Linked DNA regions of Luteolibacter sp. LG18. The protein of the gene in region 2 interacts with the protein of the main gene of each other region in a pairwise test. Links are inferred from orthologs where the notes say so. Each region holds a gene or a part of one and is shown on either strand. Other genes may lie near its edges.

Region 1 (15,522 bases), 2.1 Mb from region 2 along the record:
GGCCTCACCGCCGCCGTTTCCGAAGCCGTGGGCATCCCCGTGATCGCCAGCGGTGGCGCGGGAAATCTCGATCACATGGTGGACGTTCTCGAAAAAGGCAAGGCGGACGCCGTCCTCGCCGCCAGCATCTTCCACTTCGGCAAACACACGGTGGGAGAGGCGAAGCGTCATTTCGCCGAACGAGGGATCCCGGTCCGTCCACCCTTCCGGCACGCAAGCGCTTGAAAATAATTACTTGCCAGCCGAACACATCCACGCTTATGCATGTGCGGTCCTCCGGGCTTGCCTGGTAGGGACGCGCTTCGTCTGGTCTCCCACGCCATGGTCTCAGGAAGTGTTCAGCGTGATGGCGTAATCTGAGAATTGAAGCAAATGGACATCTACGTGGGCAACCTGCCCTACACCGCGACGGAAGAAGACATCACTGGTCTCTTCGCCTCGTACGGCCCGGTTGATCGGGTCAAAATCATCACCGACCGTGAAACCGGTCGCTCGAAGGGTTTCGCATTCGTGACCCTCGGCGATCAGAGCCAGATCGAAGCAGCTGTCGAGGCCCTGAACGGCTATGACCTCCAGGGCCGTGCCCTCCGCGTGAATGCTTCCGAGCCCAAGGAAAACAAGGGCTTCGGTGGTGGCGGCGGTGGCTACAAGGGCGGTGGCGGCGGTGGCTACAAAGGTGGTGGCGGCGGCGGCTACAAAGGTGGCGGCGGCGGCGGTGGCTACAAGGGTGGCGGCGGCGGCGGCGGTTACGGCGAACGCCGTGGCGGTGGTGGCGGCGGCTACAAGGGCGGCGGCGGCGGCGGTTACGGCGATCGCCGTGGCGGTGGCGGCGGCGGCTACAAGGGTGGCGGCGGCGGCTGGGACTAATCCCCACGCCTGATCCTATCAAACATTTTCCCAAGGCACCCGGCTTCGCAAGAGGCCGGGTGTTTTGTTTTGTCCCACAAGGACAGCAGAAAGAAGGGTGTCACCTCAGCCCCGATACACCCGCGTCACCCGCGGCGTGATGCCGGTGAAGATCTCCCACGGGATGGTGCCCGCCTTTTTCGCGATTTCGGCGACGGGGATGTAAGCCCCGAACAACTCGACCTCATCTCCCTCCGCCGCCTCCGGCACGGCGCTCACATCGACCATGATTTGGTCCATCGACACACGCCCGAGCAGCGGACAACGCTGGCCGTGGATCCACACCTCGGTGCCGCGATTGGAGAGATGGCGCGTGTAGCCGTCGCCGTAGCCGATCCCGATCGTGGCGACCCGAGTCGGCCGGTCGGTGATGTAATCGCGGCCGTAGGAAACCCCGTGGCCCGCGGGCAATGTCCGCACCAGCGTGATGCGGGATTTCAGGGACATCACCGTCTTCAAGCGGTCCTGGAATTCCGGCAGGGGTGAGACTCCGTAGAGCAGCAGTCCCGGCCGCACCAGGTTGCACGCGTGGTTGTCGTAGCCGAGCAGCCCCGCGCTGCTGGAAAGATGGCGCCAGTGGAAACGCTCCACGCCGCCCAATTCCCCGAGCACGCCTTCGAACACGGCGAACTGTTTCAACGTGAACTCCCGGTCCTCGTCCGCCGATGGCAGATGCGATCCCAGCCCCTCGATGACCAGGTGCTCCAGTGTGTCGAGCTCCGGCAGCAACGCGGGCAGACCCGCCGCCACGAAGCCGCCGCGGCCCATGCCGGTGTCCACCGAGATGTGCACCTTCAGCCGCACGCCCGCGTCCGCGGCCAGCTCGTTGAAATGTAGGGCCTCCTCCATCGAGGACAAACACGGCGTCCAATCCTGCGCCACGATCTCCGCACGCTCCTCGGCCCAGGTCGCACCCAGCAGATAAACCCGCGTCTTCACGCCCGCATGGCGGATGCGCCGCGCCTCACCGACATTGGCGACGCCAAAAAACTCGATCCCCTCCGCTTCCAGGGCCCGCGCCACTTCTTCCAAGCCGTGACCGTAGGCACCCGCCTTCACCACCGGCATCAGGTGGCAGCCACAGGCCTCGCGGGCCACGCCGAGATTGTGCCGGAGGGCGGACAAATCGACCTCCGCCCACGCACGGGGCGGCGAAGCAGGAACGGAAACACTCACGCCCGCCACCGTAATGAGCGCCCCGCCGCGGGCAAGCATGGGCACCACTGTTCAGGCCGGATTTCCACCACGCTGTGCAGGTGCCGCCGGTTCTACATCGGAATGCGGATCTCCACACTCTCCACATCCAGGATCATCGCGTCGCCGGGAAGCTCCAATGCCTCGAACACCGCTTGGCTGGCCGCGAACGCAACGGCGGCGTCAGTCGAATCCGCATAGGTGGTCATGATTTCCAACACGTCGACTTGATGGCGGCCATTCACTTTTCTCAACGCGTTCCGGATTCCAAAAGTCACCGCGGCCGCATAATAGGGTTCGGGATCCGGCTTCCCGCCCGGCGCCACACATCGCGCGAAAGAAATCGTGTTTCTCCCAGCGGGCTCGATGGAAAGCCGGACCAAGGCGAAGAAGCATCTGCCTCGGATCATCCGGGCCAACCTGTATTTCCCAATCGCCATCGCGGCCCAATCTAACCGGGAGAACCGCTCCGACAAGCCACAGGAGTATCCACATTCCCCTTCTTCACACTGGAAGAATCGGGCTCCAGCCACCACAGTGAAACCGCATGAGCATCTCTTCCGCGGACTACGAGAAACTCGGACAGTTCTACCTCGGTCGCGAATACGACCAGACCAGCAAGAAAGCCACGGACGACCTCGTCCTCTACGATTCGAAGGATCTCGTCACCCACGGCGTGGTCCTCGGCATGACCGGCTCCGGCAAGACCGGCCTTTGTCTCGCCGCCATCGAGGAGGCCGCGATGGACAACATCCCCGCCATCATCATCGATCCGAAGGGCGACATCTCCAACCTCCTGCTGACGTTCCCGAACCTCGCGCCGGAGGATTTCCGCCCGTGGATCAACGAGGACGACGCCGCGAAGAAGGGCGTGACTCCGGATGAGTTCGCCGCCCAGACCGCGGAGATGTGGAGGAAGGGCCTCGCCGACTGGGGCCAGACTCCGGAGCGCATCCAGCAGCTCCGCGACAAGGTCGACATCACCCTCTTCACCCCCGGCAGCAAGGCCGGCATCCCCGTTTCCATCCTCGCCTCGCTGGAGGCCCCGTCCGAGGAAGTGCTCGAAGACTCCGAGATCTACGGTGAACGCGTGGAGAGCACCGTGCTCTCGCTGCTCTCGCTGGTCGGCATCGATGCCGATCCGATCCAGAGCCCGGAAGCCGTGCTCCTCGCCGCCATTTTCCAGAACGAGTGGAAGAACGGCCGCAATGTCACCCTCGAGGGCCTCATCGCGCTGGTCCAGAAACCCGGCTTCGACAAGGTCGGCGTGATCGACCTCGAATCGTTCTATCCGCAGAAGACCCGCCAGGCGCTCGCGTTGAAATTCAACAACCTCGTCGCCTCGCCCGGCTTCGCCTCGTGGCTCGAGGGCCCGCCGCTCGACATCGGGCAGATGCTTCGCACGGACAGCGGCAAGCCGCGCCTCTCGATCTTCTCCATCGCCCACCTCGGCGATGCCGAGCGCATGTTCTTCGTCAGCCTGCTGCTCAACCAGACGCTCGCCTGGATGCGCACCCAGAACGGCACCACCTCGCTGCGCGCGCTGCTCTACATGGATGAGATCTACGGCTACCTGCCGCCGACCGCAAACCCGCCGTCGAAGAAGCCGCTGATGACCCTGCTCAAGCAAGGCCGCGCCTTCGGTCTGGGCTGCCTGCTCGCCACCCAGAACCCGGTCGACCTCGACTACAAGGCGCTCTCCAACATCGGCACCTGGTTCCTCGGCCGCCTGCAAACGGAGCGCGACAAGCTCCGCGTGCTCGATGGACTGGAAGGAGCCGCGGGCTCGCAGAACGCGAAGTTCGACCGCGACGAGATGGAGAAGCTCCTCTCGTCCCTCGGCAACCGCGTGTTCCTGATGAACAACGTCCACGAGGACCACCCCGTGCTGCTCCAGGTCCGCTGGGCGATGAGCTACCTCACCGGCCCGCTGACCCGGGCGCAGATCAAGACGCTGATGGATCCGAAACGCGGTGAGTTCGCCGCCGGCGGGGCCGCCGAAACCGTATCGGACAATCCGATGGCCGCGCCCCGCCCGGCCGCCGATGCCGCGGGCAGCCGCCCCGCGGTCGGCGTCGGTGTGGACGAGAAATTCGCGCCCGCATCCCGCGACGAGGACGGTATGGTTTACCGCCCCAACCTGCTCAAGGTCGGCGCGGTCCATTTCACCACCAAGGAAGGCGACTTCGCCCGCTCGGTGCGGCGGCTCAATGAACTCACCGACAAGGGCCCCTCGCCCACCCCGCTGCCGCCGCCCTTGAAGCCGGAAAACCTCGGCGGCGATCCCGCGCCCGGCATCGGCTTCGCGCCGCTACCCGGCTACGCGATGAACGCGGCGAACTACAAGCAGGTCGAGAAGGACTTCGCCGACGAACTCTACCGCAACGAACGCCTCGACATCTTCACCTGCGGGTCGCCCGAGGGCATTTCGAAACCCGGCGAGGCCGAAGCCGACTTCCGCCAGCGCCTCGCCCACGAAGGCCGTGAGGCCCGCGATGCCGCCGTGGAAAAGATCCGCCAGGATGCCGCGAAGAAGATCGCCTCGCTGGAGAGCAAGAAGACCACCGCCGAAGGCCAGCTCGCAAAGCAGAAGGCCGAGTCCCAGTCCGCCGTCATGCAAGCCGGGGTGTCCGTGCTCGGCGGTATCCTCGGGGCCGTGCTCGGACGGAAGAGCGGCATCAGCGGCCTGACCCGCACCGGCACCTCCGCCTTCGGCAAGGCCACCGGTGCCTACAAGCAGCACCAGGATGTGACCAATGCCGAGACCAAGGTCGAAGGCATCCAGTCCGAGATCGACGCGATCAACCAGTCCATCACCGACCAGATCGCCGCCCTCGACCAGAGCTTCACTCCGGAGGGGCTGGCGCTGGAAACCAAGTCGCTCAAACCCGGCAAGACCGACATCAAGGTCCAGGCCATCGCCCTGCTCTGGCTGCCCTACGACGAACGCGGCGACCGCGCCTGGTAACCGGCGGGGTGTAGGCAGTTTTGCCCACTACCGCATCCCGTGGAAAATCCGTAGCATGCCGATGGTCGATCTTCGGCCGCGGACTTCCCGGGTAATATGATGCAATGAACAGAGCTAAGGTGGCCGGATCACTCCGGTGGTCCGGCCACCTTCTCACAGCGATGCCGCACGCTCGCATGGTCAGCACCCTGACCTTTATACGACACCTCGATCTGCTATCCCGAAGGGATGATAGCCCCAGTAGCCGGTGGTTGAGGAACCTCGGCGACGACACCTTCGGCGACGCCCAGAGCGATGGCGTCGGAAGGTAAGCGGCAGACCAGCGCGGGATGCGCATCAAGGTCACGTCCGGACCGTCACGAGTACCGCAGGTCCTTCGAAGGATCGAGCTCGAAGTCCATCGCGAACTGGTTCACGGTGTTCGGCTTGATCACCGCTTCCATGAACTTGAGGTAGAACGGATCCTCCAGCGTGATCTTCAGCTTCTCCCGCGACTCGGTCTCGACGTCGTAGAAGAACTGCCACTCGGAGGCCTCGTCCACATTGCGGCCGGACTTCACGCTCAGCACCTCGGGGATTTTCAGGAGCAGGCTGCGCGTGGTACGCACCATGTCCTCCACCTTGGCGTCATCGACTTCGGGCTTCAGTTGGGAAAAAACGACGTGGAGGATCATCGGTGGTTCAGGACTTCCAGTTCAGAGCACCCTTCTTCAGCGCGTAGACGTAGGCGAAGGCCAGCACACCGGCGAATCCCGCCATGCTCACCAGCGCCGTCGGGCTGTTCGCGACCAGGTCCCGGAATTGGACCGCCCAAGGATACATGAAAACCACCTCGATATCGAAGATCACGAACAGCATCGCCACGAGGTAGAACTTCACCGAGAACCGTGGCGCACCGTCACCCACCGGCAACATGCCGCACTCGTAGGCGCTGTCCTTCGTCGCATTGCGTTTCGCGGAGCGACCGAGCACCACGCTGAGGGTCAGCGTGACCGCCGCGAAGCCGAGCGCGATGAGGATCTGGAAGAAGATCGGAAGGTAGTCCTGCAGCATGACGGTGAGTGTCCGGATATTGTCGGCCGCTGTGCCGGATGGATAGAAAAAAAACCCGCACCGGAGACCGATGCGGGTTTTAAAAAACAGGGAATGGCAAGCGGCTTCAGTCCTCCTGGGCTGCAGCATATTCGCTGGACGCTTCGCGCACGCGGGCAGTGCCCTTGTATTCCTTACCGATCTTCTCGACGAGACCGCGCGTCACCAGGTTTTGCAGCTTTTCATACGCGCGCAAACGGAGCATTTCCTCGCCGCCGCTGACCGCGTTCCGAACTTTCAGATTCTCGAAGACCCGTTCGAAGAGGTCGTTGAAACCAAACACCTTGCTCTCAGAAAGTACGTTCACGAGCTCGTCTGTGACATGGTCAGGGAGACGGCGCGAGAATCGAGTTCGTTTCGTGGTGGTTGCCATAACGGCGCGATAATACCACCCCTCTGTCACAAAAGCGACCCCAAAAATGAACTCCGATCCAGTGTTATTTAAAATAATTTACAAGACTTAAATTTCAACCTGGATTGTAATGGGGGCGGTTTTTACGCAGGAGCCATCTCCATAATCTGCTGCAAGCCTTTGGATTGTGGGTTTGGGTGAAAAGTTCGCGCCGGAGTCAAGGTGGGTTTGGGCGGGTCCGGACCGGTCATAAAATACTTCATCCCGTGCAAATCGCGAGAAGGGAATTGACGGTTAGAGACCCCTCGCCAAGGTGACCTCGTGATCGCGCGACTTCGCGGAACAGTGCTGGAAGCCTATCCGAACCGGCTGGTGGTGGATGTGCAGGGGGTGGGATACGAGGTGCATGTGCCGCTTTCCACCTTCGACCGTCTGCATGCCGCGGAAGGACTGCCGGTGGATCTCCGCACCCACCTTCACATCCGCGAAACCGCCCACACGCTCTACGGCTTCTCCTCGGAGGAGGAGCGCGACGTGTTCCTGCTGCTGATCGACCGCGTCAGCGGCATCGGCCCGGCGATCGCGATGGCCGTCCTCAGCGGCATGCCGGTCCCGGCTTTCAAGACCGCCGTGGTGCAGAACGACGTCACCGCCCTGTCCCGGGTGAAGGGCGTCGGCAAGAAGACCGCCGAGCGTATTGTGCTGGAACTCAAGGACAAGGTCGGTGTGGTCGATACTTGGCAAGACGCCGCCGCCGGCCAGATGAGCGCGGGCGCGGCCGATGCCGAGCTGGCGCTCATCGCGCTGGGCTACAAGCAGGTGGATGCCCGCAAGGCGGTCCGCAAGGTGCTGGATGCCGAGCCCGGTGCCGCCACCGAGGCCCTCGTCCGCGGCGCGCTGCGCCACCTCCAAGGCTGAGCCGAGATTTTCCTCCCCGCATGTCCCTGACCCTTTCCCAACTCCAGGCCGCGCTGCCAAAGGGCGGCCTGTTCGGCGGTGGCACGTGGCGCTGGTCGCCGGAACCGCTGAAGCTCAGCGCGACCGAGGCCCGCGCGATCACCCGGCTGGGTTACCCGCTGGCCCAGTTCCAGAAGGCGAGCGACGCCATCTACCGCCGCAGCGCGAACGGCAAGCTGCCGGGCTGGATCGCCGAGCTGCTCGATGTCGGCAAGCCGGAGTGGATGGTCCGCCAGCAACGCCACCCCGGCACCGCGGACCAATTGCCACGCGTGATCCGCCCCGACCTGATCCTCGGCCACGATGGCTTCGCCGTCACCGAGCTGGACAGCGTGCCCGGCGGCATCGGCACCACCGCCTGGCTGTCCCGCGTCTATGCGGACGCCGGATTCGACGTGCTCGGCGGCCGCGATGGCATGATCGAGGGTTTCCGGTCCCTGATGCCGGAGGGCGGCGCGATCCTCGTGTCCGAGGAAGCCGGTGACTATCGCCCGGAAATGCAGTGGCTGGCCGGGGAACTCGGCGCGGCCTGGGAAGTGATCTCCGCTGAGGAATACGAGCCTGACGGTCGCACGCTCTACCGCTTCTTCGAGCTCTTCGACTGGGAAGCGATCCCCGCTGCCCGCCGCCTCGCGGAAAAGGCCAGCGCGGGGGAAATCACGCTCTCCTCGCCCTTCAAGCCCCACCTCGAGGACAAGCTCTGGCTCGCCCTGCTGTGGGCTCCCGGCCTGCGCAAGATCTGGGACCAATCGATGCGCCAGAACCACCTCACGCGCCTGCGCGAGCTGGTGCCTTTCGGCTGGGTGCTCGATCCCACCCCGCTGCCGCCCCACGCGGCGCTGCCGAAACTCGACGTGAACTCATGGGACGAGGTCGCCGCCTTCAGCCAGAAGGAACGCCAGCTCGTCCTGAAAATCAGCGGCTTCCACGAAACCGCCTGGGGTTCCCGCGGCGTCCACATCGGCCACGACCTGCCCGGCAGCGAATGGCGCGCCCGCATCGACGAGGCCCTCGCTTCCGCCGACGAGCAACCGTGGCTGCTCCAGGAATTCCGCGAAGGCCGCCTGATCGACCATCCCGTCTTCGCCGCCGATGGTTCGGTGGAAATGATGCGCGGCCGGGCGCGGCTGTGCCCCTACTTCTTCACCGACGACGCCGGGGAAACCACCTTCGCCGGCTGTCTCGCCACCCTCGTCCCCGCGGACAAGAAGAAGATCCACGGCATGACCGACGGCGTGCTGGTGCCGGTGATGGTGGGGTAGTTGGAACTGGTTCCAATTCCGGCTGGGCAATCCCGCCCTCACCTGCCGCCGCGATTGCTCTAAAATCTCACCCGCGAGAACTCTTGATCCCAAAGGGATCGCAGCGTCGGTGCCGAACCCGGGACCGGAACCGCACCGAATCGGGAGGATTCACCCCGTCCACGCTCTCACGAGCGCGGCTACTCAGAGCTTACCCTACAAAAGGAAACGGCCCGGACTTTCGTCCGGACCGCTTACGTCATGAAACCTCGACGTGGAAGGGGTCTGAAAATTTTAGACGAGGCCAGCGGCCTTGAGCGTCGCGTAGGCACCGTTCTTGTTGACGGTCTTGAGCGCTCGGCAGCTCAGCTTGACGCGCACGAAGCGGTTCAGCTCCGGCACCCAGATGCGCTTGGTCTGAAGGTTCGGCGAAACGGTGCGCTTCACGACCTTGGTGACGTGGCGGCCGATACCACCTTTTTTCTTCGCGAGGCCGGAGCGGTGAATTTTACCACCGGAGCGGACGCGGGTTCCTCGGATGCTGCAGATACGTGCCATGGTCGTGGTCGGAAAGGGATTGCGGGGCACGGAGTCTGACTCCGGAGGCCTTTTGGTCAAGGGAAATCCTGTTTCAATTTCCGAGGGCAAGGGTTTCAGGGCATTCGACGGCAACGCCGAGGTGGCTCGAAACCAAAATACAGCGGAGGCTAACGTGGGGGTACAGCGATTGCAAGGCAGTTCGATAAGCCGCCATCTGAAACCCGTGGCGGGCCACCAGTTCGGCCGCCGATTCGACCCCGTCGGTCTTGAAATCGAGGATTTCCAGCGCCTCCACCCGCCCTTCCGGGCCGCGAAACACATGCAACCGGTCGATCACCCCGCTCATCCAGGCACCGCCGACGATCGCCTCCAGCGGTTGCTCCCGCAGCAAGTCCACCGTCCGCCCGTCCCGCCGGAACAGGGCCGCCACCTCCGGACTCTCCAGCAAGGCGGCCACCGCCCGGCCGCCCTCGTCCGGTGGCAAGGTGGGTTCCGCCTCATCGATCCAGCCCACCCGTTCGAACGCGGCGTGCACCGCCGTGCCGAACCGCAGGGCCTCCGGCGAACCACCGGCGTGCCCGCCCGCTCCGGACGGGCTCAAGCGCTCCCGGCGCGGCACCGCCGCCCCCAGCGCGGGAATCTCCGGCACGGCCTTGGTTTCCCGGGCGGGCACAGCCTCGAACCACCGCGGGTCGCCGGATTGGAACTCCACGCCCACCGAGCGCGCGATCCAATTGGCGGGCGAGGTCCAGTCATCGGCATTCTTCCGACTCTTTGGCACTTGCGGCAGCAGCACGTGCAGGCCGCGTTTCGCCCGGGTCAGCGCCACATAAACCATGCACAGGGTCTCGTAGCGCTGGTCATCGGCCCAGCGCTCCTCGGCCTCCCTCAGCGGTGCGACCAGATCCCGCACCCACCGGGCGGGCGGCTCCAGCAGCCACGCCGTCCCGGCATGGGCCCCGCGGGCCACCTCGAAATTCCCTCGGTCCGGCACCTGGCTGTCCTCGACCTCCGGCAGCACCACGACATCGAACCCGAGGCCCTTCGACTTGTGGATCGTCATCACCTGCACCGCCGCGGCGCCGGGGCTCTGGGCAATCTCCAGATCCGCCAGCCAGCGCGCCGCTTCCCGCACGGTGGAGGTCCCGCCCGCGTCGAACTCCGCCAGCGCGCCGATCACGTCCCCGGCGCGGCGCTGGGAAAACTCGGATAGACCCGCCCACAGCGGTTCGATCACCTTCCCCGCCATGGCCGCGAATCCCTCCGCCTGCGCCTCCAGCAGCAGGCCTTCCCAAATCGCATACCAACCGCCCTCGAACCTCGCCTCGACCACACTCCACAGCGGCGACATCCGCACCACCTCGCCGGCGTAAGCATCCGCCGGATCGGCCAGCCATTTCACGAGGTGGAACAGCGCCACGCCCACCGCGTTGTCCTCCACCGGATGGCGGCGGCCTTCCTCAATCACGTCGAACCCGTTTTCGCGCAAAAGGGCGGCGACCTCCCGCACCTGCGAGTTCGTCCGCACCAGCACGCCGCAGCTCAGCGCGCGCTCGCCGATGCCGGTCTCCCGCAGCAGCTCCACCAGCCGCTCGTCGCGATCCTCGCTGGCCACCACTTCGACCGTGGCCGCACCGGTCACGGACGGCTTCGCCGAAACGTGGTCCTCCCACACCCAGCGGCGGGTCATTTCCGCTCCGAACAGATCCCGGATCGAGGCCAGATCGCCACACACGCCATTGACCAGTTCCAGCACCGCCGGGCACGACCGCCAGGACTCCGGCATGGTCGCCGTCTCCAAATGCTGCGCCTGATAGCGCCGCTCGACCTCGTCGAACAAAGTCACCTCGCCCCCGCGCCAGCCGTAGATCGCCTGCTTGCGGTCACCCACCACGAACAAGGTGCCATCGTCCCGGTCCACGACCTCGTCCAGCAGCGGCACGACGCCGGTCCACTCCGCCGCGCTGGTGTCCTGGAACTCATCGAGCAGCCAGTGGTCGTAGCGCGCGTCCAAGCGGAAATCCACCGCCTGCCGCCGCGTCCGCGATTCCTCGTCCGCGGCCCAGCGCCCCATCAGCACCTTGACGTCATCGAAGCCCAGCAGTCCCCTGCTGCGCAGCCGCCGCTCGCACTCGGCGTCCAACCGCGACACCAGCTCCGCCACGGCCTTGGTCCGTGCCACCGCCGCCGCCAGCTCGCAGGCCGCCAGCAGCCGCACCACATCCCGCCATTGATCGGAGACCGGGAGGGAAAAACGGATCACCTTGCGGTTGTAGGGCAGCTCGATCTCGCCGTGTCCCGGCACCGCCTCCAGCAGCCGCTCGAACAGAGTGCCCGCCTTCGACACCCGGCCGCTGCCGACCGTGTGGAGTTCGAAATGATCGATCATCTTGAGCACCGCCTCGTGGCTCTCGCTCCGGCGCAGCGCGGACAGCAGCGCGAACTTGTCCCGCTCCCACGCCTCCACCTCCGGCAGGCCGGTGAACAAGGACTCGCCACCCCACCCCGACAGCGCCCGGCCGGATTTCCACCAGCCGTGCCACGAACCGAGGAACCGCTCGACGGAGCGCAGAACGCCCTGGCCCTCCTTCCCCAATGTCGCCCGCCGGAACGCATGCAGGAACTCGTCCGCCGAACCTTCGTCCAGCGCGTCCCCCAGCACCGCGCCGAGGATGTCCGCCATCGCGGCATCCAGCTTCGGTCCCTCGATCAGTTCGAACGTCCCGCCCGTGAGCCCCAGCTCATACTGGAACCCTCGAACAATCCGCGCGAAGAACCCGTCCATCGTCCCAAACTGGAGCCGCGGCAGCGCGCGCACCACCCGGCCCAGCACCGGCCCGACATCGAACTCCGCGCCGATCTGCGCGTGCAGTTCCCCCGCCTTCGCCGGCTCCAGCGCGCAGGTCGCCAGCCGCGAAAGCACGGAGTCCGCGAACTCACCCGCGGCCTTCCGCGTGAACGTCAGAGCGACGATTTTTTCAGGCTCGCGCCCCTGCGCGCCCACCAGGCCGATCACCCGGTTCGCAAGCTGGAAGGTTTTCCCCGATCCCGCCGAAGCCAGGATCATCAGGTGCTTCGCCAGGATCTCGATCCGGTCCGCACTCACGCCGCACCTCCTTCCATCATGATCGTTTCCGAAAGCTCGCGCCCGAACGACAGCGCCTCGTAATCGTCCCACGGCACCTTCTCCGCGGGTGGATAAAACACACCCGCCGCCACCTGTCCGATCACCCACTCCGCGCAGCGCAGCGCCGAGTCCGAATCGTCCGGCGAGAAGCCGTCCCACACCGAGAGGCCCACATCGCCCTCGATCGCGCCGAGCTTGAAATAGCCCACTTCGTCCACATCCTTTAAACCGGCGGCATACAGCGCGAGTTGGAGATTCTTCCAGCGCTTCTGTTTGCCATCGGCGGTGGTGTGGAGCACGGCGGACACTTGTTGCAAATGCACCGGCAGCACCGTCTTCGCGGTGATCGCCACGCGGTGCGCGGACTCGATGGAATCCACGTGCCCGGTCTTGTAATCCAGCACGCGTCGGCGGCCATCGTCGTGGCGCTCGATACGGTCCACCCGACCGATCAGCACGATGTCGCCAATCGGCACCTCGAACTTCTTCTCCACCTCCTCGATGTGCCAACCCTGCGCACGCTCGCACGCCTGGATGCGGGAGAACCACGAGAGCCTTCTCCGCAGCGACTCCACCTGGATGCGGATCGCCAGCGGCGGACGCGGGCCAAAGCGCTCGCGCACCTGCCGGTCGAGATCGGCATGCACCCATTCCTCGATCGCTTCCGTTTTCGAAAACTCCTTCGCGTCCTCATCACGCGCCCAGTTTTCCAGCACGTTGTGGGCGATGTTGCCGAAATCCCGCGCGTTCCACTCCACCCGCTCCGGTTCCGGCGACTGCATGCCGACGACGTGCTTCAAATAGAAACGGAACGGACACGCGAGGTAATCGGCAAACGCGGTGACGCTCAACCGCGGCGTGTCCCGGATCACCCGTGGCCGCCATTTCCATTCATCCTCCAGCGTCCACGCCAGCCCTGCGTCCGGCGGTTCGATCTCGCGGAACAAGGTCTTCACCCGCTGCGGCAACTCGCCCTCCTCCGCCGCCAGCAGCAATCGCGACGGCAGCAACGCATCGCCGCCCGCTCCCGACTTCGCCAACAGCAGGTCCACCCGCCCCTCGCCCCGGCGCGCCTCCAGCATCGCCGTCAGCAGATAGGCGTCACGCGTTGTCCGCGTGTGATCGGTCGCCAGCTTCAAAATCCGCCGTACGCTTTCCGGCAACCACGCGTCGCTGCTCGCCCGACCCGGCACCTTGCCCTCATTGCAGCCGCACACGATCAGGTGGCTTCCCGGCTCATGGAAAAGCTCCAGCCAGCCCTGCACGTCCAGCACCCGGTCCTCCGGCGGCACCGCCACCGCCTCCGGTCCGTTCGCCAGCAACAGGTCGATCCAGAATCCCGCGTCGCGATCCACACGACCCGCCATCGCCGCGGTGGACTCCACCCACGCGTGCAGCTCCGCCGTCTCCGCATGCCCCGGATCGAAGGACTCCAACAAGCGCGGCAACCCGGCATGGAAGCCCTCCCACAGGAAAACCCCACGGCGTTTCTCCAGGACGGTGAAGGTCTCCAACGTCAATGCCAGCGCCTCCTTCTCGGAATCCCGCTTCGTCAGCTCGAGCGCCCGCTTCAGGTCCGCGCCCTCCTTCGCCAGCCACTTGTCCCGCGCCACCGAAAGCGCCTTCACGCGCTGCGCGCGCTTTCCTCCAACCAAACGGCCGGTCTGAGCGAACCCCAGCAAATCGATCGCCGCCGCCGTGGTGGGCGTCTTCAGAAACTCCCGCCACGCCCTCAGCCATGCCATCACCGGCCGCGGCGGCAGGTGCGAGGGATCGTGCAAGGTCCAGCCCGCCCGGCCGAACGCCCGCACCAGCTCTCCCGCCGTCTCCTCGTCCGCCGAGCCCAGCGCCAGATCATCCGAGGGCGTGCCCGCGCTCCCCGCCAGCCGCACCGCCTCCGCCGCCTGCTGCCGTGGATCGGCCGTCAGCGTCACGCTTCCCCGGCCCTCCTCCGGCCACGGACGCACGCGGGCGGTCCAGATGGTCGATGGTGCCGGTTCCTTCTCCTTGGGCTCCAATTCCTCCTTCGTCTTGAACGCCCGTGGCCTGCCGAATTCATCGAAGGCCCCGATCTCCTCCTCCGGAGCCCCCACCAGCGCCGTCACCGGCAACGGGCACCTATCAAGCACGGCTTCCATCGCCATCGGAAAATCCGGCACCCCCGCCAACACGATCTCCCTCGCCCCCTCCCAGCCTGCTTGCCCGCCACGCGCCAGCAGCGCGCTGCGGCTGACGAACCCCCAACGCGCCAGCAGCTTCTCCACCTTGCCCTCCAAGGACGCCAGTGCCTGCCAGCGCTCCGTTTCCACGGTTTCACCCAACATGCGGGCCGCCATCGCGATGGTCAGTGCGCCTTCCTGCAACCCTTCCCGCAGAGACCTCATCGCCCCTGCCAGCCCCAGCGCCCAACCGCGCTCTTCGCCCTCACCCGGCGGAACCGGAAACACCGCTTCATACGGCGACCAGTCCCGGATCCCCTCGAACACCTCCGTCCACGCCAGCTGCTCCACCGCCGCTGGGGCCGCGCCCTCCGTTTTCAGGAAATGCCCCGGCGTCACCACCCGCGGAGCCAGCCCGCCGCCAGCCTCCGCCAGCGCCTCGCGCAGCCGCCGTCCCGATTGCGCGGTCGGCACCACCACCAGCATGCCCGGCAGCGACTCCCGCCGCTCCACCAGCCACGCCGTCAGGACATTCAGGAACGGCTGGCCCCAGCCCAGGAAATCGCGCGCAACCATTTCCGGAATTCATGCCCTGCGGACCAGCCCCACGGAAGGAAAAGTTCGTAAATCCACGACCCTTCCGGCCCTCCGGCATCCCCATCCTCGTGTTTTCCCGCACGTGTTTTCCGTAGCCGGATCTAACAGTTTTTTCAGAGGCTTGCGAGGCCCGTCCGCGGTGCTATCGCTCGCCCTTCGTTCACCATGTCCATCGCCTGCCCCGAGCCACTTGCCGCCATCGTGGCGCATTACGAGAAACTCAGCCCCGCCAAACTCGAGCGTCTGGGCGACGTCTATTCCCCCAACGTCCACTTCCTCGATCCCATCCGCGAGGCCCGCGGAATCGCCGGGCTCCGCAGCATCTATCAGGAGATGTTCAACAACCTCTCCAACTGCTCCATGGAAGTGATCGATGCCCAGGGAGATGA
Region 2 (15,441 bases):
TCCGGGTTCACGGACGAAATCCGGACCAGTTCCTGAAGCAAGCTGACGACGTCCACGGGCATGCCCGCTTTGTTAGCCGCGGACCCGGTGCGGGGAAAGGCCCAAAGTCAGTGAAACGCCATCGTCACTTCAAGGCATTGGCCGCGGCCTGGCGCACGCTTTCATCGAGATCGCCGGTGGCCATCACGCGCAGCAGGACGAGGTCCTCATCGGTGCGGGAGCGGGAAAGCGCGCGCACCACGATCAGGCGGATGCGCGGATTGGCATCGGTGCGGAAACGGGCGAGCACCTCGCGGGCCTTCGGATGGCGGTTGGTGAGCAGGACGCGGGCGGCGTCCTCGCGGAATTCCTCGGCGAGGCGCTCGCCTTCCTCGGCTGGACCGTAGGCCGGGGTTTCATGCGGATTGACCGCGAGCTTCTTCGCCAGCGCGTCCACGGCGGCTTCCGCCGGGCGGCGGCCGAGCGCCTGCATGGCGGTCCATTGCAGCCAGCCTTCCTTGGTCTCCATCGCCTGGATCATCGGGGCCACGATGCGGTCGTCATCGTAGGCGGCCAGCGTCTGGGCGGCGGGCATGGCATCGTCGTCCTTGCCGGTGAGCATCTTGTTCGCGAGCAGGTCGATGTTCGCGGCGAGGCGTTTCGGGTCCGCGGCCACGACCCGGACGCGGGCCTCCACGCTGATGACGCCCTCGGATGCGGAAGAATGGCGGGTGCCTTCCACCCAATCCGTCTCCTTCTCATTGAGGCTGGCGATGCGCTTGGCAGTGACGACGTAGGTGCCCGGGGTGGTGATTGCACCCCATTCGGAAAGCAGCAGGCGGGCGGTGTATTTGTCCCGCGGCAGGAACGACTGCTCCATGAACTCCGGCGGCGCGGTGACCAGCACGGGGCCCTCCGGCTGGGGCACGGGCTGGCCGGTGGCATCGGCGATGGAAAGCGATATCATCCGCGGGCGATCACCGAAGAAGGTGGGCTCGGCATACGTGCGGAGGGTGAGGGGGACGCGACCGGCGTTCTGGAGCTGGTAGGTGAGGAACAGCGGCTCGCCGACCATGACCTCGGCCTTGTCCGGGACGAGCGCGGCTTTCACCGGCCACCCATTGATGGCGAAGGTGGTGCCTTGGATCGCAGCGGGTTCCTGCGGTTGCTTCCGGGCCGGGGCGGGCGCGGGTGCCGGGGCCTTCTTGGGGCGGGTGGTCTTGCCAACGGCGGCGGACAATCCAAGGGCGAGGCAGGCGACCGTGACGACGGGAAGTTTCATGGAACGGAAAAGCAGCGGGACGGAACAGGCGCGCGGGGCGCGGCCAGACGTTAACGGTCGCGCACGGGAGGGCAAGAAGCGAGCATGGCCCGTGCTTGCGCGGTCCGGAAAACGGCTCTTTAGTCGCGCGGATGCCGCCGAACCGCCCCCTGCCGATCCTTGCCCTGGTGCTGCGTGTGTTGCTGGGCGTGTGGTTCGTTTATTCCGGCGGGGAGAAGGTGTTCGGCACCGGACTCACCGAGTTCACGCGGGCGGTGGCGAACTACCGGATCGTGCACGCGCCGTGGGATGCCGTGGTGGCCTACACGCTGCCGTGGTTCGAGATCGTGGCCGGTCTGTGCCTGGTGCTGGGTGTGCTGCGGCAGGGCGCGCTGCTGCTGGTGGCCGGGATGACGGCGGTGTTCGCCTTCGGGGTGGGCCACGCCTGGCGGGAGGGCCTGAACATCGCGTGCGGCTGCCGGGGATCGGACGCGCCGATGAACTACGGCGCGAAGTTCGCGGAGTTCGGGGCCTATTTCGCGGTGATCGGGCTCGTGTGGTGGCAGGAGCGGAAGGGGCGGGTTTCCTTGTAGCCGCGTTCGGGAGAACGTGGCCACGTCATGAAGACTTGTCGCCGCGCGCCGCTCCGCCCACGGTCCGGACATGCGCTACACCGAACGCCTCCAAGCCCGCATCGCCGCCACCGGTTCCCGTCTCTGCGTCGGACTCGATCCACGCCCGGGTGATGGTGGAGCCGCGGAGGCGAAGGAGTTCCTGCGCCGCGTGATCGGGGAAACCTGGCAGCACGCCGCCGCCTTCAAGCCGAACATGGCCTACTTCGAAGCCCTCGGCATCGCCGGCGTGCAGGTGTTGGAGGAACTCCTCGCCGAGATGCCGAAGGAGGTGCCGGTGATCCTCGATGCCAAGCGCAGCGACATCGGCGAGACCCAGAAGTATTACGCGCAGGGGTATTTCAGCCGTTGGAATGTCGACGCCGTGACGCTCAATCCCTTCCTCGGCTATGACTCCATCGAGCCGTTCCTGGATTGGGAAGGCAAGGGGATCTACCTGCTGGCGGTGACCTCGAATCCGGGTTCCGCCGATTTCCAGCGCCAGACGCTGGCGGACGGCCGCTCGGTGTTCGAACTGGTGACCGCGCTCGGCGACCGCTCGGTGGCGGAGGGCCGGAAGACCGACGTCGGCTACGTGGTGGGCCTCACCAATGCGGCCGGGGTGCTGGAGCGGGTGCCGGACGCACCGCTGCTGGTGCCCGGTCTGGGTGCACAGGGCGGCGACCTGGCCTCGCTGGCGGGTGCTGGGCGCACCGCTCCGGACACGATCAACGTGTCCCGCGGTATCCTGTATGCCGGTGATGATCAATCGTTTGAGGCGCGGGCCAAGGCGTGGGCGGAGAAGATCGCCGCGGCTTATGCCGGATGAGGTGATTTTTCCCGCGAAATTGGCACGAACCGGGCGTAGGATCGGAGCGCTTTGAAGGAACCCGGACCCAGCTCGAAGAAACGCTCCGCCTATTCCGGACTGCTGCCGCAGAAGGGCTGGCCGCAGCGGAACTACCAGTTCTTCCGACATCGCGTCGTCCCCGGCATGTTCAAGAAGGCCGGGGGCGAAATGCTCCAGCCGGTGGCGGCCCCGCCGGAGGACGGCCGGGTCCGCATCACCTGGATCGGCCACGCCTCGTTCTTCCTCCAGTTCGCCGGGCACTCGGTGATGGTCGATCCGAACTGGGCGGGCTGGCACGGGCCGGTGAAGCGCCAAATCAAGCCGGGACTGAAGATCGGCGACGTGCCGGAGGTGGACCTGGTGCTGGTGACCCACGCGCATTTCGACCACCTCCACAAGCCGAGCCTCAAGACGCTCCAGGCGCGCAATGGCATCGTGGTGCCGCGCGGCAGCGGCTCGCTGGTGAAGAAGCTCGGCTTCCCCGCGGTGCACGAGGTGAAGGTGTGGGACGAGCTGTGTTTCGACACGCTGGAGATCATCCACACGCCCAGCCACCACTGGGGCGCGCGGTTCCTGCACGACACCCACCGCGATTACGGCGGCTACATCGTGCGGACCGGCGGCAAGAGCGTGTTCCACTGTGGCGACAGCGCGTATTTCGAGGGCTTCGAGGAGATCGGGCGGCGGCACTCCATCGACGTGGCGCTGATGCCGATCGGCGCCTACGACGCACCCAGCGGCCGCGACGTGCATCTCAATCCGGAGGAGGCCGTGCGGGCCTTCGCCGACCTCGGGGCGAAGGTGATCATCCCGATGCACTACGGGACCTTCCCGCTCGGCAACGAGCCGCTGCACGAACCGGTGGAACGCCTGCTCGCGGAGGCGGACCGGCTGGGCATCAGCGACAAGGTGCTGATCCCAGAAGCGGGCGTGGGGATCGAGTGGTGAGCGTTCGCGGAGCGGGTCTCACAGTTTCACCGCGGCCTCCAGCTCCTTGGCGTCGATCTTGATCGAGGTCGCGGGGCCGCTGTCCTCGATGACCTTCTTCGCCAGCAGGCGGGTGACCGGGGAGAGGATGCTGAAATGGTTCACTCCGGAGACCGGTTCGAAGCGGATCTCGGGATTGCGGCTGGCCTTCGCGAGGATGCGGAGGGACGCGATGTTGCTGGTCTTCTCGGTGCCCTCGAAGACGTAGGTCGGATTGTGGATGGCCTCCAGCCACTGGACCGGCGCGCGGAAATTGGCTTCCTTCTCGTCCTTGATGTCGAAGGGCAGCAGGTCCTTGCCATAGCCGACGACCTCATCGGCGGGGCCGAAGGAGAACACGGCGCGGAAGCGGTCGCTGGAGGCGGCAACCAGCAGCGCCAGGGTGCCGCCGGTGCTGTGGCCGCCGAGGTAGATGCGGTCGGGGTCGACATTCGGCTGGCGGGACAGGTAGTCGCGGGCGGCGAGCACGTCGTTGACCTCGCCGTAGAAGCCTTCCTGGAAGCCGGGGTTCTTGTTTCCGCCGCGCAGCGAGGGATACATCATCACGATTCCGGCCTCGCGGAAGGCGCGGGCGGATTGGTCGTTTGCCGCCGGGGCGGGTTGCCACGCGGTGTCGCCGATGCCGTTGGAAAAGCCACCGAACAGCCAGATGATCGCCGGATGCTTCGCGCCATCGCCGGTCGGCGGGGTGAGGTAGGCGGCCAGTTCGCCGGCGGGTGAGGTGTAGTGAACCAGCTTGAACACCCCCTCGGGCGGATGCTCCACGGCCTCGCCGTCGCTGGTGCGGCGGGTGAGGTGGGTCACGAAGTCCCCGCGGGCCTCGAGCAGCGATTCCTTCGCGGCGGGCCGGGACGGCTTGCAAGCGGTCAAGAGCGACAGCAGGAGCAGGACGACGGGGAGTCTCATGGAGGCCCGGAGTGTGGCCCGGAAAACGGTCCGCTGACAAGACCAACGGCATGCGCGGCGTCTTGCTTCCCGCATCATTCCGTGCCACGTGTGAGGCATGCACTTCCCGGATTGTCCACTATGCCATCGCCGGAATTTCCTCAAAACGGCGCTGGCCGGGTCCGCTGCGTTTTTCACCGTGCCCGGGGCCTTCGCCGAGGCGCTGATGCCGACCGCGCCGCAGACCGAGGGGCCGTTCTACCCGGACAAGCTGCCGCTCGACACCGACAACGACCTGCTCATCCTCAATGCGGGCCTCACTCCAGCGGTGGGCGAGGTCACCCACCTCACCGGCGTGGTGATGGACCTGAAGGGGCAACCGGTGCGCAACGCGCTGGTGGAAATCTGGTCCGCGGACAACAGCGGCATCTATCTCCACACCCAGGCCGACCACCCGGAGAAGCGCGACAAGAACTTCCAGGGCTACGGCCGCTTCCTCACCGGCTCGAAGGGCGAATACTACTTCCGCACCATCAAGCCGGGCCAGTATCCCGGCCGCACCCGCCACATCCACGTGGCCGTTTCCCTCAAGGGCAAGCGGGTGCTGACGACCCAGTGCTATCCGGCGGGTGAACCTGATCAGGACAAGGACGGCGTGATCCGGGCGATCCGCGATCCGAAGGCGCTCAAGACGGTGATCGTGCCGTTCACGCCCATGGAGGGATCGAAAACGGGCGAGCTGGCGGCCCGTTTCGACATTGTGCTGGGTCTTACCCCCGATGACGGGCATTCATAGATCGCGGAATACGCGCAGGGTTAAGCAAAGGATGCGGAGCAAGTTTTCGCGGGGTCGTTCATGATTACCCACCCCCAAGGTGTCTCATGCTTGCCCGATCCCTCCACGACTTCCATGTTGCCGCTCCGAGAGCGGACGTGACAAACGACTTCGGAAACCGGAGCATGAACCTGTTTTACCCCCGGGAGGATTTGTGTTCCCGCTTTTCCGCGGAATGAGCCCGGTGCCCGCCATGAACCCTGCCAATCCACCCTTTGAATCCCTCCTTCAGCAGCGGCTGAAGGCCTCGGAGACATTCAAGGTCTACCAAGAGGCCTTCCGGACGGCCACCGGCCTGCCGTTGCAATTCTCCGGCATCGATTTCGAGGACCGCTGCGTGGAGCTCGGCACCATCGGAACGGCGGAGCTGTGCGAGGCGCTCAACCTCTGCAAGAGCTCCTGTTACGCCTGTGTCGACACGAACCGGCGCCTGCTCGAGGAAGCCGAGGTGAAAGGGCCCGCGTCCTGCCACTGCTTCGCGGGTCTGGTGTCGTCCGCGATTCCGGTGCGGTTCCGCGATTCGATCATCGGTTATCTCAAGACCGGCCAGGTGTTCACCAGCCAGCCGACCGAGGAAGCGTTCGCCATGCTGCTGGAGAAGATCGGCCGCAACGGCATGGATCCACCGACCATCGATCTACTACGTTCCACGTTTTTCCAAACCCGCGCGGTGGAGCCGATCCGCTACGCCAGCATGATCTTCCTGCTCCAGAGCTTCGCGCTCCAGCTCGGGCAACAGGCCGAGACGCTGGCGGTGCAGGGGCGGAAGGAGGAGCCGGCGTCGGTGGGCAAGGCCCGGGTGTTCATCGAGCAGCATCTCGCCGAGCCGCTCGGACTCACCACGGTGGCACGGGTGGCGGGCCTCAGCGAATCGCATTTCTGCCGGATCTTCCGCGAGGTGACCGGCCAGACGATGACGGACTACATCAGCCGCCGCCGGATCGAACTGGCGAAGAAGGCGTTGATGAACGCGGACGCACGGGTGTCGTGCGTGGCGTTCGACGTGGGGTTCCAATCGATCTCGCAGTTCAACCGGGCGTTCACGAAGGTGACGGGGATGTCGCCGACCCGCTGGCGGGCGCAGCAGTGTAGCTGAAAGCTCCGCTTTCCCTCTGCCGGGTGGGAGTCACCCGGCCTGAACTCCCTCCGCCAACGGAGCTGGCGGATACAATCCGAAAGCGGAGCTTCCGGCCACTATGGCCGCTCCTCGGCGTCCATCAGATCGAAGAAGGTCTGGATGTCCTCGCGGTCCTCGAAGCCGGCTGCCTGTTTCGCTTCGACGAGACCGGCCTCGTCGTTCCAGCCGCGCTTGCGCATGAAGGCGTTCCAGACGTCGATCTGCTCCTGGTCCGGCTTGCGGCCGTGGTCGAAGCACCAGTCGAGGATTTCCTCGTAGGTGCCGCCCTCAAGCGTGCGCTTCTGGAGATCCTCGAATTCGATGCCGAGCAGGCGGCAAACGCGGTCGTCGAAGGTGCGTTTGCCGGGGATCACGCCGATGTGGTAGCCTTCCGGGAGCTTGCCTTCGGCATTGAGACGGATCTTGTCGAGGATGCGGCCGAACACGGAGATACCGCCGATCATGTCGCGCGGGCTGCGGATGGGGAATGCCATGGCCGCAGTGTCGTTCCTGCCCGCCGGACGTCAACCGCCGGAGTTGTAACGTAGGCCGGTTTTCCGGTTACCAATCCGTCGCCAGTTCCGCCGCGATCACGTCCGCCACTTCCTTCACGGTGACGGGTTTCCCGGCTTCCTGTTCGATGCTGGTCATCGACACGCCATCGAGGCCGCAGGGGGTGATGGCGAAGAAGGGTGGCAGGCTCTGGTTGGTGACGTTCAGGGCGAAGCCGTGCAGGGAGATCCATTTCCGAACCCCCACGCCGATGGACGCTAGCTTGCGGTTCTCCACCCACACGCCGGTGAGGCCCTCGCGGCGATCGGCGGGCACGCCGAACCGGTGGCAGGTGCGGATGATCGCATCCTCCAGGCGGCGCAAGTGGGCGTGCAGGTCGCGATCGCGGGTGCGGAGGTCGAGCACCGGGTAGCCGACGAGCTGGCCGGGGCCATGATAGGTCGCCTGGCCGCCACGGCTGATCTCGAAAACCGGGTGGGGAAGGTGCTCCCGGGAACGCAGCGACGATTGGTCGCGCAACCGTCCGATGGTGTAGACGGGCGCGTGCTCCAGCAGGAACAGGGTTTCCTCCGTGGTGCCGTCCAGCACACCCGCCACGGCCTCGCCCTGAAGGCGCAGGCCTTCCTCGTAGTCCACGTTGTTTCCGAGATCGACGACCTTCATGTCCGCGGGGAGGGAAGCGCGGTTCCGCGGCGCTGGCAAGGGGCTATCGCTTGGCGATCAGGTCGCGGACCAGCTTCGGGACGGTTTCGGTGGCCGGGCCAAAGAGGCGTTCATCGAATTCGTTCGAGCGGGCGGTGGGGGCGAGATTGATCTCGATGGTGGTCGCGCCGTGCATGGCGGCCATGGCGAAGAACTGGGCGGCGGGATAGACCACGGCGGAGGTGCCGATGGCGATGAAGACATCGGCGTCGCGCAGGGCGATCTCGATCTCATCGAGGTGATAGGGCATCTCGCCGAACCAGACGATATCCGGGCGCATGCCGCGGGTGGAGCCGCATTGGCCGCAGCGATCCGCCGTATCGAGCACGGCCGCGGGTTCGCAAGGGGTCACCTCGCTGCACCATTGGCAGCGCTTTTTCAAAAGCTCGCCGTGCATGTGCAGCACGCGCTCGCTGCCCGCGCGCTCGTGGAGGTCGTCGACGTTCTGGGTGATGAGTAGGAAGTCATTGCCGAAAGCCGCTTCCAGCTCGACCAGCGCCACGTGGGCGGCGTTGGGGTGGACCTCGGCGAGCTGGTGGCGGCGCTTGTTGTAGAAGTCATGGACCAGCGCGGGATCGCGATCGAAGGCCTCGGGCGTGGCGACGTCCTCGATGCGATGACCTTCCCACAGGCCGTTGTGGTCGCGGAAGGTCTTCACGCCGGACTCCGCGGAGATGCCAGCGCCGGTGAGGATGACGATTTTCATGGAAACGTGCTCACGGAACGCGAGGGAGGATGGATTGGCGAGGACAAGTTGGTGTGGCTCACGGGACTCTTGCAAACGCATCCACGTATCGGCGAACAGGCCCTTCTTTTTGGAGTGCGGCGAGCAATCGCCGCTTTGGGCACAGGAGAGAATCGACGGAGGTGGTGCGGAGGTGGAAAGGGAGAAGTTGGAGCCAGAGATGAAGTGGTTTTGGAAGGTGGGAGCGACTTTGCGAAAGCAAGAGTTCTTCCCGGCGATGACTCGCCTCCGCTCAAAGCGGCGATTGCTCGCCGCACTCCATATTCAGATTGTCGAGCCGGTCTTGTCCTGCACCTCGATGGCCATCAGGAGGACTGGAGATGCCAAGGTGGTTCGCGGGTCTTCCCCGCCCACGCTCTCACGAGCGCGGCTACGACGGAAAGGCGTTCAAACCAGCCGCCGCTCCAGCAGCTTCGCCTTCAGCGGATCGGACGACTGCAAGTGGGCGAACGCGATGGCCAGGGCGTCCGCGGCGTCGTGCGGCGGGGTTTCGCTGAGGCCGAGCAGGGCGCGCACCATGAAGGCGACCTGCTGCTTGTCCGCGGTTCCATTTCCAACGATGGCCTTCTTCACCTTCTTTGGCGCGTATTCGTAAACCGGCAGGCCACGGTCCGCGGCGGCGATGAGCGCGGCTGCACGGGCGGCCCCCATGCTGATGGCGGTCTGGTGGGATTGGACGTAGATGATGCCCTCGACCGCCACCTCGTCAGGCACGAACTGCTCGATGAGGTGGCTCAGGTGGGTCCGCACCGCGGCCAGCGCGGCGGACTGGGCCAGCCGGGCGGGAATATGGATCACGTCGTAGGCCAGCACCGTGGGCCTGCGCGGATCTCCATCAAGCACGGCATAGCCGGTATTGCGGATGGCGGGGTCGATGGCGAGGACACGCATGAACGGCCAAGTGAATCAGGAACCTGTTCATTCGTCCACTGGTAGTACATCGACCCCGACGAACAATTTCTGATCCCCGGCCCCCAGCGTCACACCGCGCAAGGGGCTGACATCGGCGAAGTCGCGGCCCCAGGCCACGGTGATGTGGCGTTCCTCCGGGAAAATGCCATTGGTGGGATCGGCATCGATCCAGCCATGGTCGTCGCCGCAGAACACGGACACCCAGGCGTGCGAGGCATCGGCTCCCACGAGGCGTTCCTTGCCTGGCGGCGGATCGGTTTCCAAATAGCCGCTGACGTAGCGGGCCGGCAGCCCGAGCGATCGCAGGCAGGCGAGCATGAGGTGGGCGAAGTCCTGGCAGACCCCGGCCTTCCGCTCCAGCACCTGGTGGACGGGCGTGGCGACATCGGTGGCGCGGGTGTCGAACTTGAACTCGCGGTGGATGCGGTTGGTCAGATCGCGGACGGCGGCGAGGATCGGGCGTTTCGACGTGAAATCGGTGCGCGCGTAGTCGGCGAAATCGCGGGCCACGGGGACCATCGGCGAGCTGAAACGGAACTCGCCGGCGGCGGAAGCGGGTGTCAGCGACTGCGCCTGGCAGGCATCGCGGATGGTTTCCCACGGCGGGGTCTTCTCCGGGCGCGGCAGCTTGGAGGGCTTCACGTCCACCAGGCTGCGGGCCACCACTTCCAGCACGGTGTGGCTGCCCTCCATCTCGAAATAGGTGGTGATGTTTCCGAAGGCATCCGAATGCACCGCGCGGCCCACCGGTTGGGGCGTGATCTGGATCTCGTGCCACGGGCAGTGCTGGGTGGGCAGCGGGCGCGGTGCGAGGTGGGCCAGGTGATGGGACACCGTGACAGCTCCCTCGTAGACGTAGCGCGTGCGATGGATGATCCGGTAGTGCATCGGCTCAATAAACCCGGCGGACCGAGTGGCTGAAGTAATGTTGCGTGAGCAGGTCCGAAAGCTCCTCGAAGGACGAGGCGCGTTTCACGAAGCCGGCGCTGTCCGGCACCTCCGCGGAAGGACCGGAGGCCTGCACCAGGGAGGCGACGTGCTCGCGGATGCGCGGCAGCAGACCCGCATCCCGATCACCGGGCAGGGGTTGGCACTGCACCGCGAGGATCGCCGCCTGGGCCGCCGCGCTGCGCGGGTTGGTGGGATCGGCGAGCAGCAGCTCCGCCACCGACGACCAACGGGGGCGCGAGAAATGGCGGCGGCGGTAGGTCATGGTGCTGTCGCAGGTTTCCAGAAGGGGCTCGAGCGCCGGGCAATCGGCGAGCTGGGTACCGGGAGCGGAAGCGAGCAATGAGAGCACCCCGAGCGCGCGTTCGATGCGGCGGCCGATTTCCAGGAACCGCCAGCCGTGGCCGCGGGTCATGTTTTCCGCCTGCATCCCGGCGAAGGCCGCGAGGTGGAGCACCAGTGCATCGAGCGTCTGCACCAGCGCGCTCGCGGTGGGGTGCGACGCGTCCGATTGCAGCAGGTCCTCGAGGCGGTTGAACAAGCGCCAGGTGTCGTCTGAAAGGCGGTCGCGGGCCGAGGCCGCGTTCCACAGCAGCGAGCGGATCAGCGACGGCAACCCGTGCGGCGCGGAGGGGTTGTGAACGAGGCGCGCGAGCACCGGCAGCGGTTGCGGTGGCAGCGAGGTGGCCTCGGTCGGGAGGATTTCCAGGCCGCGCAGCAGGGCGAAGCAGGCATCGCGCTGGGCGCGGCGGGCGGGCGTGAGTTCGCCGCCGAGGCGCTTCACGGTCGTGCGCAGCAGGCGGGTGGCCAGCTCCAGGCGCTCGGCGTAGCGGCCGACCCAGAACAACTGCTCGGCCATGCGGCTGGGGACCTCGGCCCCGGTGGGATCGCGGGCGATCTGGTGGCCATCGAGACGGATCGTCGGCTCGTCGAGCGCGGCGGTGGTTTCGTCCGGGATCCACACGTCCTTCGCGGTTTGCTCGGTGCTGGAGTAGCCATCGAGCAGGATGCCGTTTTTCGCGACGATTCCGAGGCCGCCACGGAGACAGACCGGGCCATCGGCCGATTGCAGGCAGAACGAGCGCCAGATCACCGGGCGGGAGTGGAACTCGCCATCCTCCATCACCGGCGCGAGGCTGGGAGAAACATCGCGCTGCACCACGAAATCGTGCGGCTGCGATTCCAGCACCGAGTGCCACAGGCGGCGCGCGCTTGGAGTCAGTTCCGAGCAGCGCACCGGTTCGCCGGGACCGAAGGCGGGGAAGATGATGTAGCGCTGGAGATCGGCGAACACCTGCTGGCGGACCGGGGCCTGGCCGAGCCACCACGTTTCCACGAACGGCAGCTTCAGGTCCTCGCCGAGCCATTTCCGGCAGATGCCGGGCAGGAACGGCATCAACGCCATGGTGCCCGCGAAGGCCGTGCCGGGCGCGTTCGCCAAGGCCACGTTGCCGGAGCGCCAGACCTCGGCGAGGCCGGGCACCCCGCCACCGCCGTGTGTCCAGAACTCGAGCGGATCGACCGAATCGTCGTCGAGGCGGCAGACCAGGACGTCGACGCGGCGGAGGCCGGAGAGGGTCTTCAGGAACAGTCTCCGCTCGCGCACGGTGAGGTCCGCGGTTTCCACCAGCGGAATGCCCAGCACGCGCGCCTTGTAGGCGTGTTCGAAGTACGAGGGATGTCGGAATCCGGGCGTGAGCAGGACCACGTGCGGCGAGTCCGCACGACCGGAGGCCAGCGAGCGAAGGGTGTCGCGTTCCAACTCGAAAAACGGGGCGATGCCCGCCACGCGGCAGTCCTCGAACTCCGCCTGCAGCACGCTGGCGGTGACGCTGCGGTTCTCCAGCGTCTGGCCGAGGCCGCCGGGAATGCGGGTATGGTCCCGCAGCACCCGCCAAGCCCCCTCCGCGTTCCGGATCAGATCGAAGCCGGCCGAGGAAAGGTAGTGGCCGCCGGTCGGCACGATGCCCCGCAGGTTGGTGAGGAAATGGGGATTGGCGTGGACGAGGTCCGGCGGGATCAAGCCTTCCTCCAGCAGCCGCTGCGGGCCGTAGAGGTCGGTGAGGACCATTTCCAACAGCCGCATGCGCTGGCCGAGACCGGTGGAGACTTTCTTCCACTCCACGGGATCGACCAACAAGGGCAGGGGATCGATGCGCCACGGGCGACCGCTGCCGCCGGCATCGCTGTAGATGTTGTAGGTGGCTCCGAGGTCCTCCAGCAGGCGATCGGACGAGGCGGAGAGGCGGACACGTTCGTCCGGAGACCAGTGCTCCATCGAGCGCGCGAGCCGCTGCCAGAGCGGGCGCACCTTGCCGGTGGAGCCGGTCATTTCGTCCCACGCGCCGCCTTGACCGTGACCGGAGAGCGACGCGACGGGGAATAGATATGGGCCGGAATGCGACATGCTGGGGAAACCCGCCTCAGGGGCTCGGCGGGATCATCCGCAAATCGAGCGTGAAGGGGAAGTCCGGGCTTGCCGGGATCGGTTGGGGCCGGACCCGCCCGCCGGTGTGGCCCTCGCGGAAGAAGCGCGCCTTGCGGCGGGCCTCGGCCTCGTAAGAGTTCACCGGGAAGGTGGTGTAGTTCCGGCCGCCGGGGTGGGCGACGTGGAAGGTGCAGCCGCCCAACGAGAGCTCGTTCCAGCCATCGATCAGGTCGAACACCAGCGGCGTGTGGACGCGGATGGTGGGGTGGAGGCAGTGCGGCGGCTGCCAGGCGCGGTAGCGGATGCCGCCGACGAATTCGCCGCGGGTGCCGGTGGGATGGAGCGGGACGGCGAACCCATTGCACGCCAGTCGATGGCGTTCCCCGGTGAGGCCGCGGACCTTCACCTGGAGACGCTCCAGCGAGCTATCGACATGGCGGGCGGTGCCCCCGGCGCCACCTTCCTCGCCGAGCACGTGCCACGGTTCCATGGCCCCGCGCAGTTCCACCTCCACGCCGCCGGCCACGAAGTCGCCGATCTGCGGGAACCGGAACGCGACGTGCGGCTTGAACCAATCGCGCTCGACCGGATACCCGGCGCGCTGGAGATCCGAGATCACGTCGTGGAAATCCGTCTCGATGAAATGCGGCAGCATCCAGCGGTCGTGGAGCGTGCTGCCCCAGCGCACCAGCGGCTTCTCGTAGGGGTGTTTCCAGAACCAGGCGGTGAGCGCGCGCAGCACCAGGTGCTGGGCCATGCTCATCTCGTGGTGCGGCGGCATCTCGAAGGCCCGCATTTCCAACAAGCCGAGGCGGCCGGTGGCGGTGTCCGGGCTGAAGAGCTTGTCGATGCAGAACTCGGTGCGGTGCGTGTTCCCGGTGAGGTCGGTCAACAGGTTCCGGAACACGCGGTCCACCAGCCATGGCGGCGCGGTGTCGTGGGACTTCAGCGTGGCGAAGGCGATCTCCAGCTCGTGGATGATGTCGTGCCGCGCCTCGTCCAAGCGCGGGGCCTGCGAGGTGGGGCCGACGAACAGGCCGGAGAACAGATAGGAGAGGGACGGGTGGTGGTTCCAGTAGGTGATGAAACTGCGGAGCAGGTCCGGCCGGCGCAGGATCGGGCTGTCCGCGGGCGTGTCCCCGCCGAGGATGATGTGGTTGCCGCCGCCGGTGCCGGTGTGGCGGCCATCGAGCATGAACTTCTCGGTGACGAGGCGGGTTGCGCGGGCCTCCTCGTGGAGGATCTCGGAGTTCGAAACCAGCTCCTCCCAACTCGCGGCGGGGTGGAGGTTCACCTCGATCACGCCCGGGTCCGGGGTGACCTTGAAGTTTTGAATGCGGTGGTCGTGGGGCGGCGGCGTGCCCTCCAGCACCACCGGCATGTTCAGCCCGGCGGCGGTTTGCTCGATCACCTCGACCAGCGCGAGGAAGTCCTCGGCGTGTTTCACCGGCGGCAGGAAGATGTGCAGGCGGCCGTGGCGGGGCTCGACGCAGATGGCGGTGCGGACGATGCCCGAGGCGGATTCCTGCGGCGCGGGCTTCTTCTCCGGCTCCTCCTCGGCCACCCCAGGCACCTGCATCACGAGGTCGCGGCCGGGCAGGGGACCCTGTGGGGCCATCGGGTCCTGGGGAATGATCCAAGGGTAATCCTCCTTCTTCACCCACGGCTGCGAATCGAGCGGAAGGCGGAAACCCATCGGCGAATCGCCGGGCAGCAGGTAGAGCGTTTCATCGGGCAGGAACCACGAGCCGCTGCGCCAGCGCGAGGCTCCGTTCTCCTGGATGCGCTGGAGCGGCAGCACGTAGCCGACCACCGAGGTGGGGCCCTGCGAGAAGATGCGGGCCAGCCGCGCGCGCTCCTCGGGATCCTCGAGCCGGGATTCCAGCGGATCGACGTTCACCGGCAACCGCCGCTCCCGCCACAGCAGGTGGAAAATGTCCTCGTGCGCGGCCATCAGCATCTTCGGGTTCACGCCGAGCGCGCCCGCGAGCGCGGTGCCGAAACGTTTCGCCTCCGGACTACGATGACCATAGTCGACCCGCTCATCCGCGATCCAGCGGTCATCCTCCCAGGCGGGGACGCCGTCCTTCCGCCAGTAGCAGGCCAGCGCCCAGCGTGGCAGGGACTCGCCGGGATACCATTTCCCCTGGCCGTAGAAGAGCACGCCGCCGGGGGCGAAACGCTTGCGCAGGCGCTTGATCAGGTCGCCAGCCAACGCGCGCTTGGTGGGGCCCATCGCGGCGGTGTTCCATTCCTCGGCCTCCGGATCGTCCATCGAGACGAAGGTCGGCTCGCCGCCCATGGTCAGGCGCACGTCCATGTCCCGCAGGTCGCGGTCGACGTCGTGGCCAAGGCGCACGATGTCATCCCACTGCTCGCCGGTGTAGGGCTTGGTAGTACGGGGAGTCTCGTAGATCCGGCGCACCTCCATGACGTGCTCCATGTCCGCCTCGCACTCGTCGAGCACGCCGGTGACGGGGGCCGCGCTGGTGGGATCGGGCGAGCAGGCGAGGGGCAGGTGGCCCTCGCCCGCGAGCAGGCCGGAGGTGGGATCGAGCCCGATCCAGCCCGCGCCGGGCAGGTAGACCTCGGTCCACGCGTGGAGATCGGTGAAATCCTCGTCCGCGCCGGCGGGGCCGTCGAGCGATCGGATGTCCGGCTTGAGCTG

The links.
Region 1: the proteins of ruvC (region 2) and ruvA interact in binary tests that used the Escherichia coli proteins (3 or more experiments, as listed by UniProt). The link is inferred for Luteolibacter sp. LG18 from one-to-one orthologs.

What each region holds. Positions count from the first base shown.
Region 1 is NZ_AP024600.1:2,403,954-2,419,475, reverse strand. The notes cover bases 5,745-8,631. They hold ruvA (Holliday junction branch migration protein RuvA), read left to right. Parts: upstream 5,745-6,833; coding sequence 6,834-7,430; downstream 7,431-8,631. Other genes in these bases: llg_RS10075 (hypothetical protein), read left to right, coding at 7,451-8,631; llg_RS10085 (hypothetical protein), read right to left, coding at 6,228-6,533; llg_RS10090 (NADH-quinone oxidoreductase subunit A), read right to left, coding at 5,750-6,121. Outside these bases: imidazole glycerol phosphate synthase subunit HisF, read left to right, coding at 1-225; llg_RS10115 (RNA-binding protein), read left to right, coding at 373-867; alr (alanine racemase), read right to left, coding at 973-2,121; llg_RS10105 (hypothetical protein), read right to left, coding at 2,175-2,483; llg_RS10100 (DUF87 domain-containing protein), read left to right, coding at 2,648-5,068; llg_RS10095 (Dabb family protein), read right to left, coding at 5,425-5,742; more of llg_RS10075, read left to right, coding at 8,632-8,731; rpmB (50S ribosomal protein L28), read right to left, coding at 9,005-9,268; llg_RS10065 (UvrD-helicase domain-containing protein), read right to left, coding at 9,342-12,356; llg_RS10060 (PD-(D/E)XK nuclease family protein), read right to left, coding at 12,353-15,112; llg_RS10055 (nuclear transport factor 2 family protein), read left to right, coding at 15,299-15,522. UniProt on the Escherichia coli protein: The RuvA-RuvB-RuvC complex processes Holliday junction (HJ) DNA during genetic recombination and DNA repair.
Region 2 is NZ_AP024600.1:4,466,011-4,481,451, forward strand. Bases 7,625-10,430 are described here. They hold ruvC (crossover junction endodeoxyribonuclease RuvC), read right to left. Parts: upstream 9,377-10,430; coding sequence 8,873-9,376; downstream 7,625-8,872. Other genes in these bases: lipB (lipoyl(octanoyl) transferase LipB), read right to left, coding at 7,625-7,701; llg_RS17660 (NAD-dependent deacylase), read right to left, coding at 7,745-8,446; llg_RS17670 (transglutaminase family protein), read right to left, coding at 9,404-10,285; llg_RS17675 (circularly permuted type 2 ATP-grasp protein), read right to left, coding at 10,290-10,430. Also shown: llg_RS17610 (M20 family metallopeptidase), read right to left, coding at 1-62; llg_RS17615 (HEAT repeat domain-containing protein), read right to left, coding at 125-1,261; llg_RS17620 (DoxX family protein), read left to right, coding at 1,393-1,833; pyrF (orotidine-5'-phosphate decarboxylase), read left to right, coding at 1,904-2,680; llg_RS17630 (MBL fold metallo-hydrolase), read left to right, coding at 2,732-3,649; llg_RS17635 (prolyl oligopeptidase family serine peptidase), read right to left, coding at 3,668-4,594; llg_RS17640 (protocatechuate 3,4-dioxygenase), read left to right, coding at 4,773-5,369; llg_RS17645 (helix-turn-helix domain-containing protein), read left to right, coding at 5,602-6,504; llg_RS17650 (DUF5069 domain-containing protein), read right to left, coding at 6,603-7,019; more of lipB, read right to left, coding at 7,087-7,624; more of llg_RS17675, read right to left, coding at 10,431-12,752; llg_RS17680 (transglutaminase family protein), read right to left, coding at 12,769-15,441.